DNA from 4 places in the Shewanella sp. S1-49-MNA-CIBAN-0167 genome. Region 2 is predicted to be linked to each of the others. Evidence: predicted binding sites of a transcription regulator. Region 2 holds the regulator's gene; each other region holds the start of a gene.
What was found. Region 2 encodes sigma-54, which starts transcription at its own class of promoters, with help from an activator protein. Its sites were predicted from a motif close to GTTGGCACGNNNNTNGNNT; they were not measured.
Positions count from the first base shown of each region.

Region 1: a site for sigma-54 is predicted at 2,732-2,750, ahead of norV (anaerobic nitric oxide reductase flavorubredoxin). Genes of this name have one in related genera too.
Region 3: a site for sigma-54 is predicted at 1,852-1,870, ahead of AAEZ00_RS07365 (Tll0287-like domain-containing protein). Genes of this name have one in related genera too.
Region 4: a site for sigma-54 is predicted at 1,675-1,693, ahead of AAEZ00_RS17400 (flagellar hook-length control protein FliK). Genes of this name have one in related genera too.

Region 1 covers NZ_JBEOPO010000032.1:30,297-35,195, reverse strand. Annotated here, with positions in the region: gene norW (NADH:flavorubredoxin reductase NorW) at 30-1,175, opposite strand; gene norV (anaerobic nitric oxide reductase flavorubredoxin) at 1,172-2,677, opposite strand; gene AAEZ00_RS14985 (LuxR C-terminal-related transcriptional regulator) at 4,159-4,827, shown strand.
Region 2 covers NZ_JBEOPO010000007.1:46,724-51,622, forward strand. Annotated here, with positions in the region: gene lptA (lipopolysaccharide transport periplasmic protein LptA) at 1-153, shown strand, start outside; gene lptB (LPS export ABC transporter ATP-binding protein) at 150-881, shown strand; gene AAEZ00_RS04725 (RNA polymerase factor sigma-54) at 1,024-2,508, shown strand; gene hpf (ribosome hibernation promoting factor) at 2,534-2,821, shown strand; gene ptsN (PTS IIA-like nitrogen regulatory protein PtsN) at 2,824-3,267, shown strand; gene rapZ (RNase adapter RapZ) at 3,264-4,130, shown strand; gene AAEZ00_RS04745 (HPr family phosphocarrier protein) at 4,147-4,422, shown strand; gene mgtE (magnesium transporter) at 4,888-4,899, shown strand, end outside.
Region 3 covers NZ_JBEOPO010000012.1:14,442-19,340, forward strand. Annotated here, with positions in the region: gene AAEZ00_RS07360 (MBL fold metallo-hydrolase) at 1-834, opposite strand, end outside; gene AAEZ00_RS07365 (Tll0287-like domain-containing protein) at 1,102-1,752, opposite strand; gene AAEZ00_RS07370 (sigma-54 interaction domain-containing protein) at 2,046-3,368, shown strand; gene AAEZ00_RS07375 (NifB/NifX family molybdenum-iron cluster-binding protein) at 3,395-3,943, opposite strand; gene AAEZ00_RS07380 (Y-family DNA polymerase) at 4,349-4,899, opposite strand, start outside.
Region 4 covers NZ_JBEOPO010000043.1:14,642-19,540, forward strand. Annotated here, with positions in the region: gene AAEZ00_RS17400 (flagellar hook-length control protein FliK) at 1-1,550, opposite strand, end outside; gene AAEZ00_RS17405 (MlaA family lipoprotein) at 1,894-2,673, shown strand; gene AAEZ00_RS17410 (response regulator) at 2,738-3,859, shown strand; gene AAEZ00_RS17415 (peptide MFS transporter) at 4,285-4,899, opposite strand, start outside.

The DNA of each region.
Region 1 (4,899 bases), on a different contig from region 2:
TTTAAATACTAAATACTAAATACTAAATACTAAAGATTAGCTGGCAAGGCTCTCAGCAGTGGAAAGGTGTTTTTCATGTGTCCTTCTGTTACCACAAAGCCGATGATCTCTTTTTGCTCGTTATACGCTTTTACTGAGCAACCTAAAGCATCAATATCAACCTGCCAGGATGCAACATCTATGACGGTATTACCGCCTAATTGGATAGGCATTTGCGGCGTTTTAACTTTGACCAGCATAGCAGGCAGTTTCAAATCTGTCGGTTGGCCTAATAAGGTTTTCGCTAACGCATTGGCGCTTAACATAATCGGCTGCAGGTAGGACATCACCTTGCCGTTTATCTCGGCGCAGTCTCCCAAGGCATACACATTATTAACTGAGGTTTGCAGCTGCTGATTAACCACCAAGCCGTTGTTGACCTTGAATCCCGACTTTTGAGCTAAACCCACATTAGCCTTTAACCCCGCCGCTGAAATGACACAATCAACAATATGTGTTTTACCCGAGCTGAGTGTGGCACAAATTCCTGATCCGGTTTGGTTTAAGGAGCTAATGGTGCGGCCAAACTCAAATTCAACACCTGTTTCGGTCATCTTCTTTTGTAATACACTGGCGACTATATCTGGCAGCATCGTTGCCATAAGGCCGTTGCTTGGATCTACAACTACTACGCTTTTACCGCAACGGTTAAGATCCATTGCTATTTCAGTACCGATAATGCCGGCGCCAATCACTAAAATCCGCTGCGCATTCTGTAGCTGCAGCTGCGCAGTTTCAAACTCGCGCAAACTATTTAAGGTGATCACCTTGTCGGTTGCATTACCAAGCATCGGTGGAACAAATGTTTTTGCCCCCGTTGCCAGCACCAATTTTGTGTAAGGGTAGGCGACACCTTTAACAAATACCGCCTGTTGATCGCTATCAATGCAGTCAACCTGAGTAAAAGCATGCAGAGTAATATTATTCTCAGAGGCAAATTCCTGCGCACTGAGGCGAATTAAATCCGCACTGCTTTGTTGATTACTAAATACATGGCTCAAATCAGGCTTATTATAATCGTGGCCCTCATCGAGGGTAAAAACAGTTATAGGTATGTGCTGATCTGTGCGCCTAATGGTTTTGATTAACTGATATGAGCCAAAGCCGCTACCAATAATGATGATGGGTGCACTCATGATACTTTCCTTGCTTCAATAGGGATAAATACCTCTTTGCCAAGGCCGCAATCTGGACAGAGAAAGACATCTGGTACTTCGCTCCACGGTGTTCCTGGTTCAACATCTTGATTAGGTTCGCCCAATACTGGCTCATAAACCCAGTTACACACAGTGCATAACATATTTTGTGAATCATCAATTGCCGAAGCAGCCCCGCATTCAGGTTTACTTTCCCGAGACTTAGTTGCTGGCTTAGCGGTGGCAGTGGCTTGATTGTTTTTGGCTAGGGATGCTGGTGAAATGGATTTAACATTACTAAGATCATGCCATGCCCAGTTTTTGGCAATCTGTCGCCCATGGTCGCGGCATTCGCGCATGGCTTTACCATCAGGTCGCCATTTTGCTTTTAGGCCCACAATCGTATCAAATCCGGCATCGGTAAGACGGGTGTGAATACGATCGACCGCACCGCCGTTCCAACCGTAGCTGCCAAAGGCACCGGCTTTTTTATCTTTAAAACGCAGGCCGGTGATCTCTTCTAGCATCCCAGCGACTTTCGGCATCATCACATTATTCATGGTAGATGAACCCACTAATATGCCTTTAGAGCGGAACACATTGGCTAAGATGTCATTTTTATCATGGCGGGCCACATTAAAGACTTTAACTGACACCCCAGGATCAACATCGTGGATCCCCTGAGCAATGGCATCAGCCATCATGCGGGTATTATTAGACATTGAATCATAAAAAATAGTGATCCTGTCTTCCTGATAATTATCTGCCCATTGCAGATATTGATGAATAATCTGGGTAGGGTCATCGCGCCACACTACGCCATGGGCGGTGGCAATAATATCAACTGGCAGATTAAAGCTCAGCACCTCGTTAATTTTAGCGGTAACCAGTGAGCTAAACGGAGTTAAAATATTGGAGTAATAACGTAAACATTGGTCCATCAATTCAATCTGATCAACCTCATCGTTAAACAGATGCTCATCGCAGTAATGTTGACCGAATGCATCGTTACTAAACAATACGGCATCCTCGGTTAGATAGGTCATCATACTGTCTGGCCAATGCAGCATAGGCGTTTCAATAAACACCAACTGCTTGCCGTTACCGATATCTAGCGTGTCGCCGGTTTTGACAATATTGAAATGCCACTCTGGATGATGATGTAAGCCAGTAATGGAATCGATAGCATTTTCGGTACAGTAAATCGGGGTATTAGGGATTTTAGCCATCAGAGCCGCTAACGCGCCTGAATGATCTTCTTCAGCATGATTAATAACAATGTAATCAATCTTATCTAGGTCAATTTCCATCTCAAGATTTTGAATAAACTGCAGGCTGAAGCGATGATCAACGGTATCGATTAAGACATTTTTTTGCTCACGGATAAGGTAACTGTTATAACTCGTCCCTTTGGTTGTTTTATATTCAGTGCCATGAAAATCCAATATTTCCCAATCACGTTGGCCAACCCAGTCGATATTATTTTTAATGTGAATTGTCATATTTACACCTGTATTAAATTGAAAAGTTACAAATTCATAAAGTTAAATATTTTAATGCAGACTGCATGCCAACTAGTTAAGTAACTGATTAATTGGGTAATTATTTAAATTAAAGTTTAGTCGTTGTCATATTAACAACTCTAAAAGGTGTCTTAATAACACCCACGTGTCAAAATGACACGTTCAAGGTAGTGTCCTCTCAAGAGTCTAATAAAGACCTGATCACTGGCCGCCTAGTCTTTGGTCACCCTTACTTGCTTGGCGGTAATGAATCATGGCTAGACCAAGACACATGATAGTGAGCTAGACGAGACTCCTTATGGTAATAACCGTGAGTAAGCAGGCCGCTTTTCTGATGTAAACCTGAAACATTGCTCAGAATTCATTATGTAATGTTAATTATCTAGAGCTCACTCTATTGAAAAAGCCCCCCAATTGAGTACCTGAATAGTCCTAAAATGTATCGCAATAAATGCTGAAAGAGGCTATGTTATTGATTAAAGTAATAGCTTGGCTAATTTGTTAAGCTTGGTCAGCAAGGAGTAGAGTTGCTCGATAATGTGAGGTGATGATATTCCTCATTTTCATTTAACATGTTAAGTGCTGGCAAGTCTCATACAAAGTGCGATGGTTTTTATTGGATTCTAAGGATGATTTACTAAAAAGGCTCAATCTTAGGGAATGTGCTATTCTTTTCTAGAAACGTGTCATTTTTTTGCTAGCGTACATAGACACGATCTCTAGCGCTAGGATAAAAAACTATTGGAATAAGTAGATTTAGCGGGGGTGAAACTAATTACAAGCACAATAGTCATGGGAATTATCATTGCAAGACAACAGCCAAGACAATTTATTGATGATAATCGGTTGAATATACCCACGCTGTGGAACGCTAACACAGCGTCCGGAGATTGATGTTAACTGGCGATGATACCAACGTCGCATGGAATTATTTTTGCTTAAGAAATAAAAGTGTTATCTATGGTGGATGACTAACTTCCGCACAATAAGTTTAGTCGCCAAGAAGTGATCAAGCTTTACCCTAGTCGCTGGCAAATTGAACTGTTATTCAATGAATTTAAAAGTGATAGGATACCGAAAAAAGTTGTTACGCGTCAGCCACTTTTAGTCGAGGGGTTGATCTGGGAGAGCCTGCTGAGTTTGCCGATAAAGCGTGATATCGACCGTGTCGCTCAGCGGCGGTTTAAAATGCAATTATCCCAGCTATAAATGGCCAAAGTAATGCAATCTTGGTTTGAGTGGCTATTAAATCGCTACTAGGAAATTAATCAACAGAAGGTTTATGGAGGGATAACATTTATCACGGCAAATATCTGTCGAGGTTGAGTGTTAAATAATAATATAAACAATGGTTTGTGGTCAGTTCTGGAATATTTAAATGCTTAAAGTCCAGTGTATGTGCTAACAGTAAAATACTGCGATGTGTGCACCACAACTGTGTTATAAGGAAATTATTCATTATGCTTAAACTTACATTGGTTTTAGTCACGAAGTTGACCATTCAGAGTAGAGCCTTTGCTGATCTTTTAAAGACGAGTCTAGATTGTGAGACCCGATTTATTAGTAATGAAATGGAACTGGAGAACCTCGATAGAGCATTAAATCCATTATTACTTGTTGATGTGGCTAACCTACCCAATATTGACGATCGTTGTTGGCAAATCCAGTTTGATACGAATCTTTCTCAAGTGCATATCGTTTTACTCAATACTTCTAAAAAATTCGATAAACAAGACTTACTCGATTGGCCAAATTGTTGCGGTATTTTTCCACAATCATCTTCACTGGTTTTATTGCTACAGGGGATGCGAAAAATTCTCGCCGGTGAATATTGGTTACCAAGAACTATGATGTGCCAGTTACTGCAACACTACCGAAAAGAAGATATACATCCTGAACAACCTATGGTCTCCCTCACTCGCCGTGAGTGCGATGTACTTAGATTAGTGACTGAATGTAAATCCAACATTGATATTGCCAATGCACTATTTGTGAGTGAGCACACGGTCAAATCACATCTTTATAAAGTATTTAAGAAAACGGAAGTTAAAAATCGTACCCAGGCAGCGAATTGGGCAAAGGATAACCCATCTGCATTTAAACAATTGCAAAGATACGACAATAAATAACCTCACTGAAGTGTTAAGCTGGGATCTTTTTACTGATCATGGTCGCATTTTTTATTTTAAATAAAAAACTAG
Region 2 (4,899 bases):
TACAACATCAATGCGCAAGAGCTTATTGCTGAAAGTTCGGGCACAGGGCAAGATCGGGTTATCACCATTATTCAACCTGAGAATTTCCAAGACGAGTCTGCGCCAAAGCAAAAACTCCCTGAAATCCCAGTTAAAAAGCAGATCAAACCATGACCCAAATAACCTTAACCGCTGAAAATCTGGCTAAAAGCTATAAAGATCGTCAAGTTGTTAAAGATGTCAGTTTAACGGTTAAAACAGGCCAAATTGTTGGGCTTTTAGGCCCCAATGGTGCAGGTAAAACAACCACCTTTTATATGGTTGTCGGCCTAGTGAAAAGTGATAAGGGTCGAATTTTAATTGATGATGACGATCTCACTGACGATCCAATGCATCTGCGAGCTCGCAAAGGCATTGGTTACTTACCACAAGAAGCCAGTATTTTCCGTAAACTCACAGTGTATGACAACATTATGGCCGTGTTGCAAACCCGCAAAGAACTCAGTACAAACCAACGTATTGAACAGCTTGAGCATCTATTAGAAGAGTTCCATATTACCCATATTCGAGACAGCCTAGGCATGTCGTTATCGGGTGGTGAACGTCGTCGTGTTGAAATTGCGCGCGCTTTAGCCGCCAATCCAAAATTTATTCTACTCGATGAGCCCTTTGCTGGTGTTGATCCGATTTCTGTCATCGACATAAAAAAAATCATTCAACAACTTAAAAGCCGAGGTCTAGGAGTATTAATTACCGACCATAACGTACGTGAAACGTTAGATGTCTGTGAGCGAGCTTATATCGTCAGCCAAGGTAATTTAATTGCCGAAGGCACACCTGATGAGGTATTGAGCAATCAACAAGTTCGGGCGGTGTACTTAGGTGAACAATTCAAGCTATAGTTACTTTACGGGCCTTTAGTCTATCTAACTCATTTGATTGAACGATATCTAAACAGCGTTAAACATCATTGATGTACGTGACAATCCATTACAGTTTTATAAATTGTCACTTTTATGGAAATCATCTAGGGATAAGCGGTAAATGAAAGCGTCACTCCAACTTAAAATGGGTCAACACTTAACCATGACCCCACAATTGCAGCAAGCCATTCGCTTACTGCAATTATCGTCATTGGAGCTACAGCAAGAAATCCAACAAGCATTGGATTCAAATCCATTACTTGAAATAGAAGATGAGTTTTCTGAAGCAAAAGACCCCGTAAAAGAAAATCGCGACCAAGCTGATACAGACTTCAGTGACAACAGCATTGTCAATATTGAAAAAGACACCTCAACAGTCGACACAGCAGAATCTATGACCAAAGAAACCATGGATGATTTAGCCATGGATACTACATGGGATGAAGTGTACACCGCCTCGCCGATGTCAGGTTCAGGTAGTGCTAGCATGCGCGATGATGACATGCCGTTTCAAGGTGAAACCACCGAAGGTCTGTATGAACATTTAGAATGGCAGAAAAATCTCACTCCATTTTCAGAGACCGATCTTGCCATTGCCACAGCGATCATCGACGCCGTGGATGAACGCGGTTATTTAACCCAAAGTACCGACGATATTCTCGAAGCCATGGGTGACGAAAATGTTGAGTTAGATGAAGTTGAAGCTGTATTAAAACGAATTCAACACTTTGATCCCGTTGGTGTTGCTGCACGTGATTTAAGTGAATGTTTATTGATCCAATTAGCGCAATTCTCTAACACCACACCCCATATCGATAATGCCCGTTTGCTAATCAAAGACTATTTAACCTTAATTGCTGGGCGTGATTTTAGATTATTGATGCGCAAAACTAAGCTAAAAGAAAATGAGTTACGTGACGCCATCACCCTAATCCAATCACTCAATCCTCGTCCAGGCTTATTGATCACCGCCACCGATGACGAATTCGTTATTCCCGATGTCACGGTACTAAAGAAAAATGGCCGTTGGGTTGTAGAGTTAAACCCAGACAATATGCCCAAAATTGGCGTTAATCAGCAATACGCCGCCATGGCTAGAAGCAGTAAAAATCAGTCTGACAGTCAATTTATTCGAGGCCATTTGCAAGAGGCTAAATGGTTTATTAAAAGTATCGAAAGCCGCAATGATACTCTACTCAAAGTGGCAAATTGCATTGTGCAATTTCAGCAAGGCTTCTTTGAATACGGTGAAGAAGCCATGAAACCTATGGTGCTAAATGATATTGCTGAAGCAGTAGAAATGCATGAATCGACAATTTCACGAGTCACCACACAAAAATATATGCACACCCCACGTGGACTATTTGAACTAAAGTACTTCTTCTCTAGCCATGTCAGCACTGACGATGGCGGGGAATGCTCATCAACAGCAATTCGTGCTTTTATCAAAAAGCTGGTTGCCGCAGAAAACCAGAAAAAACCATTGAGTGACAGTAAAATGGCTCAACTTCTGGCAGAACAAGGCATAAACGTTGCTCGTCGTACGATTGCAAAATACCGAGAAGCAATGCTAATCCCGCCCTCAAACCAACGTAAGAGTTTATAACCTACAAGGTTGTGGAGGATTTTCTATGGATATAAATCTGACTGGACGTCATGTCGAAATAACTGAATCTTTACGTGAGTATGTTAATGGTAAATTTTCAAAGCTTGAACGACACTTCGATCAGATCCATAATGTACACGTTGTACTCCATGTAGACAAATTACAACAAAAAGCAGAAGCCAAAATCCACGTTAATGGCGCAGAGATTTTTGCTATGTCAGAAAATACTGATATGTATGCTGCAATAGACGCCCTGATCGATAAACTCGACCGTCAGGTAATTAAACACAAAGAGAAGTATACAAAACACTAACGATGGAACTTTGTACCATTCTGCAGCCGGAATGCACTACCTGTGCCACACCGGGCAGTAAGAAAAAAGTACTGGAACTCATCAGCAATTTAGTCGCTGCCCAGTATCCAACCCTGTCTTCGCAAGAGGTTTTTGAAAGCCTATTAGCGAGAGAAAAAATGGGTAGCACAGGTATAGGAAATGGCATTGCGATACCTCATGGTCGATTAACGACCATCGATCACCCCATCGCGATATTTGTTAAATGTGAAGAAGCCATTGCCTTTGATGCAATTGATAAGCAGCCCGTGGATATTTTATTTGCTTTGTTAGTACCTGCAGACCAGTGCCAACAACATTTAGGCACGTTATCGAGTATGGCTAAAAAGCTCAGCGATAAGCAAATATTGAAACAGCTTCGCAAAAGCCACAACGCAACAGAACTTTATCGGGTTATAACTGCATGAAACTTGTCATAGTATCGGGACGTTCAGGTTCAGGGAAATCCGTTGCCTTAAGAGTATTAGAAGACCTAGGATATTATTGTGTCGATAATTTGCCTCTACCCCTCATTGGCACATTACTCGCTCAGCTCAAGGGCAGTAATGATTTAGTTGCGATTAGTGTTGATGTCCGCAACATTGCTGAACAAGGCAAAGTGCTTCAAGACCAATTAGCCCTACTTGAACATGACACTGAAATTATCAGCTTCTTTCTAAATTCCAATGATAAAGTGTTACTTAAACGCTACAGCGAAACACGCCGATTGCACCCGTTATCTAAAAATCATATTTCACTGCAAGAAGCGATCAAATTAGAAGGCCGTTTACTTGAGCCTACCGCAAAAATTGTTGACCATTACATTGACACTTCGGCGCTAAATATCTACGAGTTAAGCGACCAAGTTAGGCAAATACTACTAGGCAGTGTCGATAAAGAATTGGTCATTAACTTTGAGTCTTTTGGCTTTAAGCACGGCATGCCGACTGAAGCGGATTTTATGTTTGATGTACGCTTTTTGCCCAATCCACACTGGGAAATAGAATTGCGCCCATTGACAGGATTAGACGAACCCGTACAAGAATTTTTAGGGCGTCAGCCATTGGTCAACAAGTTCATTTGGCAAATTGAAAACCTATTTGAAACCTGGATGCCACACCTAGAACGTAACAATCGCAGTTACCTGACTATCGCGATTGGTTGTACGGGTGGCCAGCATCGTTCGGTATATATTGCAGACCAATTAGCAAAACGATTTAGGCAAGGCAGTAAACACACTGTTAATGCTCGCCACAGAGAATTAAGTATAAGTGAACTCACCGCTAAGTGAGCATAGGATTGCATGAATGATCAAACTTGAACGCCAAGTTACCATTTCCAACAAATTAGGATTACATGCCCGTGCAGCAACAAAACTCGCGGTATTAGCCGCCGATTTTGACGCGAACATCACCTTAACTCAGGGCGAAAAAAACGCCAGTGCCGCAAGTGTGCTTGGGTTGTTAATGCTTGAAAGTGGAATAGGGAAAATGATCACCGTGACCGCAAAGGGTCCAGATGCCGAAGTAGCATTAAATGCAGTGTGTGATCTGATTAATGCTAAATTTGATGAATCTTGCTAAATCAGTGAAGAGTACGATTCGCGAGTCACTCACTTTTTAATCCACTATTATTCTTATTACACGTGGCCTAACCAAACTGTCACGACATTGATGCTCAACGGTAGACATCAGTCCCTCGATAATATTAGCCCTTAGGTTTATCTCACGCAGTTGATACCCATCTGATTAAGTATCAGTTCACTCTGCGGGAGTTTAGCGTTTAACATAATACAGATATCGCCGCTTTCAGCAACGGATCCAGTATGACTCTGCATCCGTGCAGTCGTCCGTCAATATGATGTATAGCAGCGTAGACCATGCATAATTTCGTCCAGAGGAAACGACTCAAGTATCCCATTTCGGCGTTACATTGTCTTACAAGCAGACAACGATTATTGCACCAATACGCCTTAAACAGAAAAACCTGAGCAGCCCAGAATGATTACATACTTTATGATATAAGTATGATGAATAGGAAGTAGATATATGGGTAAAGAG
Region 3 (4,899 bases), on a different contig from region 2:
GTTACCCTTACGGTCTGCTGGTGGCATGTTACCTGCTCGAATATTAATTTGGATTGCCGCTAACAATAGATGCGGTATATCAGAATCAATGTGGCGTTGTTGATGTCGCTGAACAAACTCAGCGAGGGTCACTTTACCGCCGACAACGCAGTTATACCTTTTCTGCGCAATCACTGATGTTTCAAATATATTATCTTGGCGTTTGTATCCAAGGGGATCATGCCCTATAAACACCCGAGTACAATTAGGTAACGCTAATATATTGTTAATTGAATGATACAAGGTGGTCGTGCTGCTATTGGGGAAATCAGTATTCACAGTACCCCATTCTGGCGTAGATAATGTGTCACCGACAAATATCACATCTTCAATGAGATAGCTCACACAAGCAGGTGTATGTCCGGGTGTATGCATAATGTGAATAGTTAAATGACCCAATTTAATGAGTTCTTTATCGGTAAACAGTTGATCAAACTGCTCGCCATTGCACTGAAAGCTCTCATCGAGATTTAGCAATCTTTTAACGGTGTGCTGGACTTGAGTAATGTGCTCACCAATCCCCGTTGTTCCCCCGCGTTTGGTCTTGATATAACACGCCGCAGACATATGATCGCAATGTGCATGAGTTTCTAAAATCCATTCAATTTCAAATCCATGCTTATCGATATGATCAATGATGTTATCGGCAAAACATGTACTTATAGTACCAGAGGCCATATCGAAGTCTAAAACGGGATCAATAATCGCACTTTGACGAGTAGCAAGATCGGTCACCACATAGGTAATAGCATGACTAGTATGATGATAAAAAGGATCAATACGGATTTTACTCATAACAATTAACTCCCAACAAAATACCCAATGCATTTGTTAGATAAAGTCTCAGATCAATATTAGCAATAATGGTTAACATCATTTTGTAAATGACTGATAAGGAATCGTAAAGGCAGGATAATGTTAACGTAAACCACCACCATAAACAGCCCATGGGTCGCTGTGCTGTTTGCTTTAGCACCTAGCAGCGAAGCGTCCTAGGCTCTTGCTATAAGCCGCGCAGCGTCCTCGCTTCTAGGTCTTTCGCTTATATTACTTCAGCTTTGATTACGGCTTTGTTGTTGCTGTAACCGATGCGGCTTGATTATTGATAACCTTTTGTAATGAAAACGCACCGCGAATATCACCGAGGGCAAAGTTAACTGCTTTATCATTAGGATAGGTTTTGTTAATCAAAGTACTCAGCTCAGGATTAATATTACTACCATGACAACCTAAGCATAATTGTTGCGCTGGTATCGCCTTCATATAACGAAACTGTGTTTTGCCATCTTTGACGATAAACTCACTCGCCACAATGGGTTTATCAGCAGCTTGCTGTCCTGAAGCATTAACACGTTCAAATTGCTGTAATTGTGTTAACTCCCAAGCATCGGGCGTATTGGCTGGATTACGCACTCGCAAACTGGTCCGGGTAAGTGTCCAGCCCTCTTTTGAGTTTTCTGCTGCAATTGCAGGTGCTACCGCTTGGCACACCGACACTGCGTTGGTTAATCCACCTTGCTTAATGGCTGTCTTTAAATGACCTTTCAGTGCTTGGCTAAATTCGGCAATTCGTTGATTGGCCTGTTGTTCAAGCACTTGCTGCTCGGTTAATGATTCAGCTTGTCCTACCGTCGAGACGCTCATAAGCATGATTAAGCCGGCCATTTGGCTAGCCTTAATCAATGATTGTGTGTGTTTGTGTGTTAAGCGCATTATTGTTATTCCTCTATTTAAAATCGTTTAATCTCAATGAGTTTTAGGGTTATAAAAAACCTATGACCGAGTCCAATCACAAAACATATAGCAAGATCAATACAAAGCTTGTGCCATATTACACCGACAAATTTAAAATATATAAAATCAGCCACTTAAAATTCATTGATATTTGCGAGAGGCACATGCTAGGTTATGAACTGACAAATATGGCATTGTAGTGACAAATATTGCGCTAATAATGTCACTTTAGAGATTAACTGATTAATGTGTACAGTAAGCGAGAGTGATAAATGAGTAACACCACTGTTGTGCAATCAATGATAAACGCGATTGATAAACCGGCAATATTTATTACGCCAGATTATGTTATACATGCGGTTAATCAAGCCTATTTAGAAACGTATGATACACAAGTCATATTAGGCCAAAGTAAATGCCATCAGATATCTCATCACAGTAATGAGCCTTGTGATAAACACGGTGAAGAGTGTCCTTTGCAACAATGCCAGAGTACCGCAAGGGCTGCCAATGCCGTGCATATTCATAGCACTGCACACGGTAAGTCATATTGCGATATTTTAATGAAACCCATTAAAGATAACAGTGGCAAGGTATTGGGATATCTGGAGGTTTTAGATGCCATTGATTATGCATCAACAGAGTCTAAAAAAGGCACCATGGTCGGTCAATCTGCGCCGTTTAAGCAAATGCTCAACAGAATTAACCGAGCATCTCAATCCAGTATTGCGGTGCTATTGCAAGGTGAAACCGGTGCAGGTAAAGAACTCGTCGCTAAAGCGGTGCATCAAGCCAGTAGCCGCAATGATAAACCTTTTGTGGTTATTGAATGTACCGGCCTGAGTGAAAACCTGTTCGAAAGTGAGTTATTTGGTTACGAGAAAGGAGCCTTTACCGGGGCAACCACCAGTAAAAAAGGTCTGATTGAGATAGCCCACGGCGGCACGGTATTCTTTGATGAGATTGGCGATGTACCGATGAACATGCAAGTTAAACTGCTGAGGTTGCTAGAAACCCAATGTTATCGCGCCGTGGGTGGATTAAAACAAAAACGTTCCGACTTTCGATTAGTCAGCGCCAGCCATAAGAATTTACTCGATTTGGTTGAAAAAGGTGAATTTAGACGCGATCTGTATTACCGCATTGCCGGATTTCCCATTTACTTACCCTCGTTGCGTGAGCGCCTTGATGATATTCCAGGACTCGTAAATCATTTTATAAAGTACTCTGAATACAAACATAAAAGGTTTTCGGCTAACGCATTAAATCTGCTCAGTCATTATGCATATCCAGGTAATATTCGCGAACTGAAAAATATTATTGAACAATCGGCACTGATTGCCAACGAAGATATTATCCACAGCAGTGATTTACCTGAAAGCGTTCAACCTAACCACACATCGACAGATAACAAAAATACACTAAAAACGGCAACGGAACTCATGTCACTCGATGACGTGGAGTACGCATATCTTTCTCAGGTCTGTCAGCAATTTCAAGGATCTCCAGCAGAATTAGCCATTAAGCTTAATATTAGTGTGCGGACCTTATATCGTAAATTACAGCGCTATGAGCTAAAGCTAACAGCGCTGTAATGACGTAATATCAACCATAGTTACCATTAATGTTGATGTATTAGTGAATGCTTTTTATTGCAACACGTTTTCATTGTTGCGGTTGCTGTGCCCATTTCTGATCCGCAGCAACGTTTCTTTGTCGCCATTTCTGATCCACTGCAATGACCATCGTGACTGCCCGCTTCTCCGTCAGCATGATTATGATCACAACAACCACCATTCGCTTGTTTAGCAATATGCTTAGATGAAGGGCGTCCCTGACTTGCCTCGGTATACTCCTCACAGTCAGCTAAATTAGCACCGGCAAGATCGTCTATTGCTGTACGACCATTTTTAGCATGAAAAACACTCAGTTGCCGACTTAATAATTTAGCTAATAGTTGTTGGCCAATGTTACGTACGATCACGCGATTAGCGCCATGTGCCAGTATCAAACTGACTAATTGTTGTTTACCCTCACATCCATCTGTTAGTGCAGGATTGGCAAAACGCCCTTTCACTTGACCTTGATCGTCAATAAAGAGCACCTCATCAGCTTTGCTAAAATGGCTGGAAATATGTTCGTCTTTCATTGGTATGGCGGTAATCATCATTTCTCCTCATGTGCATTTTGCATTAACAACGCTTTACCATTAGTTAAGTCGTCCATTAATTTAAAACACACAGATTTAAGTAACTTCAACTCGGGTTAAGAGGTGGGATAAATAGGCTTAACATAGCTTTTGGCTGCCCCATTAATAGTTAACTGAATTTTAGCGCTTGGTATAACCAAACTACAGTTAATAGCATATGCTATATATACGCTTATTTATGGCATATGCCAGCTTTAATTTAGGGTTTGTGATCTGTTGCACTATTTATATCGACATCAATTATCTAAACATCTGACTGACAATCATTAGTGCCCTTGACCTTATTGCGATAAAAATAGCGGGGCGATTATTCGCTCTGTAGTGGCATTAATCATGAAAAACGAATAAAAAAACCAATAAAACCCCTTAGCATTTTATCTTTGGCAAGCATTTCCATTGGGTCGAATATTGAGGTGTTAGTAAATCACGGCGCATGGCCCACTTTTGCTCTATCCCTTGTGCGGCCAGAAACACAGTGTCGCGACCGTAGCGTTGGTTGATGCCATCTAGCGTGTGCATTAGCGCATGGGTGACCTTAGCGGTATTAAATAAATCAAATTGAAAATGCTTCTCGCTGGCTAAATCAACTAGGCCCACGCCTATTTTGTAATAGCGTACTCCTTGACGAAATAGCCTTGGAGCAGCGTGGGTCATAGCTTTGGTGAGCTCAACGCTGCAATGGGTTGGGCATGGAAAATGTACGATGACTTTATAACTTACTGGCTGTTCGTCATGGGGGGAATTACTCGCAAACAGCAACATGGTTTTACAATGGGAGTCTTGCTGACGCGCTTTGAGCGCCGCAATACCAACATGCTTACTTAACGCTTGTAATAATGACTCATAATCGGTGATGCGCTCGCCCACACTGCGGGTGGAGAAAATTTGCTTTTTATCAGCCCTCGCCTCATCCCATT
Region 4 (4,899 bases), on a different contig from region 2:
CCTAATAGTAATTGGAATAGGGTTGTGATGGCACTACCAGAAAAGAGTGGTGAGGGGTGTGAGCTCCCTGAATGACTCAGCGAGGTGTGGGCGAGGTTTAGCGCCGCTAAACTGTGCAGTTCACTGCTGAGTAATGCCGGATCGCTTAATGCACTTAATGGGTGAGGGCTTATTTGAGGTAAGTGTTTAAACAGTTCGCTGGCGAGATTATGAGGAATTTGTTGAGCTAGCTGCTGTTTTATTGGCATCGCACCTGCTTTTGATAAGGCTTTATTCAATACTTCTATTGGTGCTGGATCGCTACTTAACGTGTTGGGTAGCTCATTTTTCGCGCTATTTAGGATGGCGGGTGCGGTGCTAGATTTGGTTGTGTGCTGTTGCGCTAATAATGTTATCGGTAGCGTGACATGTTGTGCCGTGTTGGAAGTGGTGTTGGCTAGATTAGCTTGCTGTACCGTATTGGCGGTAGTGGTGTTGGGTAGATTAGCCTGCGGTGCCATGTTGCTAGTGTTTTTGGTTAGACTCGCTTGCTGTGCCGATAGTGTGGATTGGGTTTGTTGCTGTGTTACCGATGCCGCGGTTAATCCATAGGGAACTTTTTGTTGGCTATCATTTCCTTTAATCGCATTATCAATTTTTGGCAATGGTGTAGATTCTAGTTTTTTTAGAAACTGGCTGAGGATTTGTGCCGGTTCATTTTTAGTGATGATGATGTTTGTCGCTTGAGGCGACATGGCTGCTTGCGGCGTTGTTGTGAGTTTAGTTAAATTTACGCTTACTTCTGCAATGACGGGTGTTAGAGCAAGTTGTAGTTGCTGCTGTTGCACCACGACTTTGGCTAAATATTGGCCAGGATGTAGGGCGGTATTTGGTGATAGTTTGATGCTTGTGCCACCGGCAAACGTTAGTTGATTTTGGTCTTGGTCTATTACGGCTGTAGGCAGTGGATAACCTTGAGGCCTTGTTGCTAACGTTGTAAGCTGTTGTGTTGAAACACCATTTTGTTTTGCTAGTTCCTCAAGCGCTTGTGGTAAGGCAAGCTGAATGGGTTGTGCTAAAAGCACTAATTGAGTCGCGACCGTTTGGGCTGGCGATGTGATGGTTGACCCCGCTGAAGCCGTCAGAGGTGTTGACGCAGGAACTGGGTTATTGATGACTTCGACTTTGCCCTGGGGCTGATTTACGCTGGACGCGGCGCGTGCCAAAAGTTTAGCTTGATCGCTTGCAATCACGACTTGGGCTGTTTGTTGTAATAATTTTTGCAGTTCAGCGGTTTTGTTTAGTTGATATTGTTGATTTTCAATGGTGATGCTGACTTGTGCGCTTGCTGGTGGTTGCAAAACCTTGACCGCGAGTAATACTGGGGCTAAATCTGATTTTGTGGAAGATGACGTTGATAAAACGGATTTTTCATTTGACGTTTGCACCGGCAAAGAAGCGCTATCAGTTTGAGTTTGTTTACGATCTGACAGCGGTTTCTGACTTGCATCAGCAGGTTTAAATGTGACGGTATTAACCGCTTTTTTGGGAAGCGTTGTTGGCACTGTCATATAAATCCTATCAAACGAATATGTTTATCTATCGAAATCAACCAAGATGTCAGTGAAGAATATCAACTTCATTTACAATTTTTTGATTGATATTGTCAAAAGGCGCACTATCCTTAGCCCCCTGTTACCATTATTGGGGCAACTCATATGGTTTGATTACCATGATAATGAACGATTGCTGGCAACAGATACGTATAAGCAAGGACTGACTGTTAAATATTGTAAGATATCAGCCTAACACTTGCTTGCTAAATTATATCGACTTGAACAAAAATTGCTTTAATAAAAAGACAGAAATGGCAGTTTGTTGAGTGAGACCTTTTGTTATTTTAAAGAGAGTTATATGAAGTATAAATGGATATTACTTCAGGTGATCGTTGCTGTTAGCATGCCTGTGTATGCCGAAGCCGAAGCACCTCAAGTTGACACATCAACACTCGCTGCGGTTGAGTTCAAATACAATGATCCTCTCGATCCATTTGAAGGGATTAACCGCACAATGTGGGATTTTAACTATCTGCTTTTAGACAGATATATTATCCGCCCAGTCGCTCATAGTTATAAAGATTATGTTCCAAGCCCAGTAAGAACAGGGGTCAATAATTTTGTTTATAACTTAGAAGAGCCTAGCTCTCTAGTGAATAATACCCTCCAAGGTAAGTGGAAGTGGGCAGCTAATGCTGGCGGGCGTTTTACGGTTAATACCACCATAGGCTTACTGGGTTTAGTGGATGTTGCTGACATGATGGGGATGCATCGCAAACAAGACGATTTCAACGAAGTGTTAGGTTATTATGGTACGCCAAATGGTCCTTATTTTATGGCGCCATTTTATGGCCCAATCGTGACAAGAGAAATCGCCTCTGATTGGGTGGATGGTCTATACTTTCCTTTATCGGAATTAACGATGTGGCAGTCAGTACTAAAATGGGGCTTAAAAGGTTTGGATGCCCGCTCTAAAGCCATTGATCAAGAAAGATTATTAGACAATGCTCTTGATCCTTATGCTTTTGTAAAAAATGCTTATTTACAGCATATGGATTACAAAGTTTTTGATGGTGATGTTCCATCAAGTCAAGCAGATGATGAGTTACTTGATGAGTATTTAGATGAACTTGAATAGTCGAGGCATACAGGCTCCTCGACAGTTATGTCTGCGGGGTGTTGTATGTCTGTGAGGTTGTTGTATGGCACTAACTGATGTCAAGATCCTCTTTGTTGAAGATGACCCGATATTTCGCCATGTCGTTGCTGATTTTTTGCAGCAGCAAGGTGCTCGGGTTCAACAAGCATGTGATGGAAATGAAGGCATAACCCTTTTTTCCCATGCTATCTTTGATATTGTTATTGCTGACTTAAGCATGCCAGGCCTTGATGGTTTGTCTATGCTTAAGCAAATGCAAGTTATTAATCCTGCTATACCCGCTATTGTTATTTCTGGTAATGATGTGATGTCTGATGTTGTAGATGCATTGCGCCTTGGTGCCAGTGACTATCTGACTAAACCTATTGCTGACTTATTCATTATTGAACAAGCAATCGTTCAAGCGATGCATTCAGCCGCTACGCCGATGAATGCATCAGGGCAATCGCATTTACAAGAAATGAATGAATTATCTTACCAAGAGCTCACTGATAATTTATACCTCCTTGAGCAAAATTCCCATGCTGCCAAAAGTGTTCAGCAGCAATTATTTCCTGCGTCGCATATTTATTATCCTAAAGCGGATATTAATTACAGTCTGTTTAAAAATAATGATGTTAGTGCTTACTTTATCGATTCGACTATGGTGGGCGATCATCACTTAGTGATGTATATGGCGCATTTTTCTCCTGAGGATAATAGTGCTGCTTTTGGCTGTGTATTATTGCGCAGCTTTATTAATCAAAAACTTAAGCTGTTTAGAAATGGGTTAAGTAATACCTTAATCGAGCCCAATAGTATGCTGTCTTATCTTAATGATCGTATGGTGAAATCTGGGTTGCATATTAGTACGGATATTATTTATGTGTGCATCGATTTGACTCGCTATTTATTATCAATAGGACAATCAGGTAAAGGATTAAGGTGTTATTTACGCAATGGTAATAACCTAATGCCTTTGGCATTGCCCGAATCCGAACCTCTTGGTAGTGCGCTTTGGAGTAAGCCGAGTATGCAAATTCGTACCTTATTACGGGATGAACAAATTTGTATCGGTACCAATTATTATGAGCATAAACAAAAACTGCTTGAGAACCATTATACGGGCCTAGTTTATCAATCAGATATCAAGGCGGGTGGCTTTATTCAGTTGGCTTGTAAGTAATGTGGGATATACCCAAGCCACTTCGTCACTGCTAAGAACAGCTTCGCTGCTAAGATCCTAGGCCGCTACGCTGTTAAGATCCTAGGCCGCTTCGCGGATAGTGCGCTTCGCTTCTAGGGCGGACTACGTCCTGCTAAGGACAGCTTCGCTGCTAAGATTTTATAGCCTCTAGCAGCGTAGCGTTCTAGGCTGTTGCTATTGATTTTATAGCCTCTAGCCGCGAAGCGTCCTAGCAGCGCAGCGCTCTAGGCTGTTGCTATTGATTGTATAGCCTCTAGCCGCGTAGCGTCCTAGCAGCGTAGCGCTCTAGGCTCTTGCTAAGATTTTATAGCCTCTAGCAGCGCCCTAGTTTATCAATAAAAAATCCCCTCACAAGTGAACTTGGAGGGGGTTTTTAGTGGGAATAGCTGTTACATCAAAACGGATTAACGTCTAATGGCTTCGTGGTCAGCCGTGACGCCAATTTCTTCTTCTAAAGCTTGTTCTTCAGTTTCATTTTTTGTTTCTGCACCATGCATCCAATCAACAAGTTTGTTTGACATGAAATATAAAATGACTGCAGATATTACCGCTGTAATACCGATCCCAGCAAAAATTGCCATCGCGTTTGCTAGCTGGTCTTCCACTTCGCCGCCATGGCCGATTAATGAACCAATAACACCACCAAGTTTATTTGCCGCTGCAATAAAGAGGAACCAAGTACCCATCATTAATGATGCGATACGCAGTGGAGCAAGTTTAGTCACCATAGACAAACCAATGGGTGATAAGCATAATTCACCCATGGTATGGAAGAAGTAAGCCCCTACTAACCACCACATGCTTGATTTAGCTGAAGCATCGCCGCCCATTTCTAACACCGCGCCAATCATGAATAAGAAACCGACGCCGAGTAAAACCAAACCTAAAGCAAATTTAACTGGAGAGTTAGGTTCATTTTTACCAAGACGGATCCAAATAGCGGCTATCACTGGAGCAAAAATAACAATGAACATCGCATTAAGTGATTGGAACCAAGTGGTCGGTACTTCCCAAGAGCC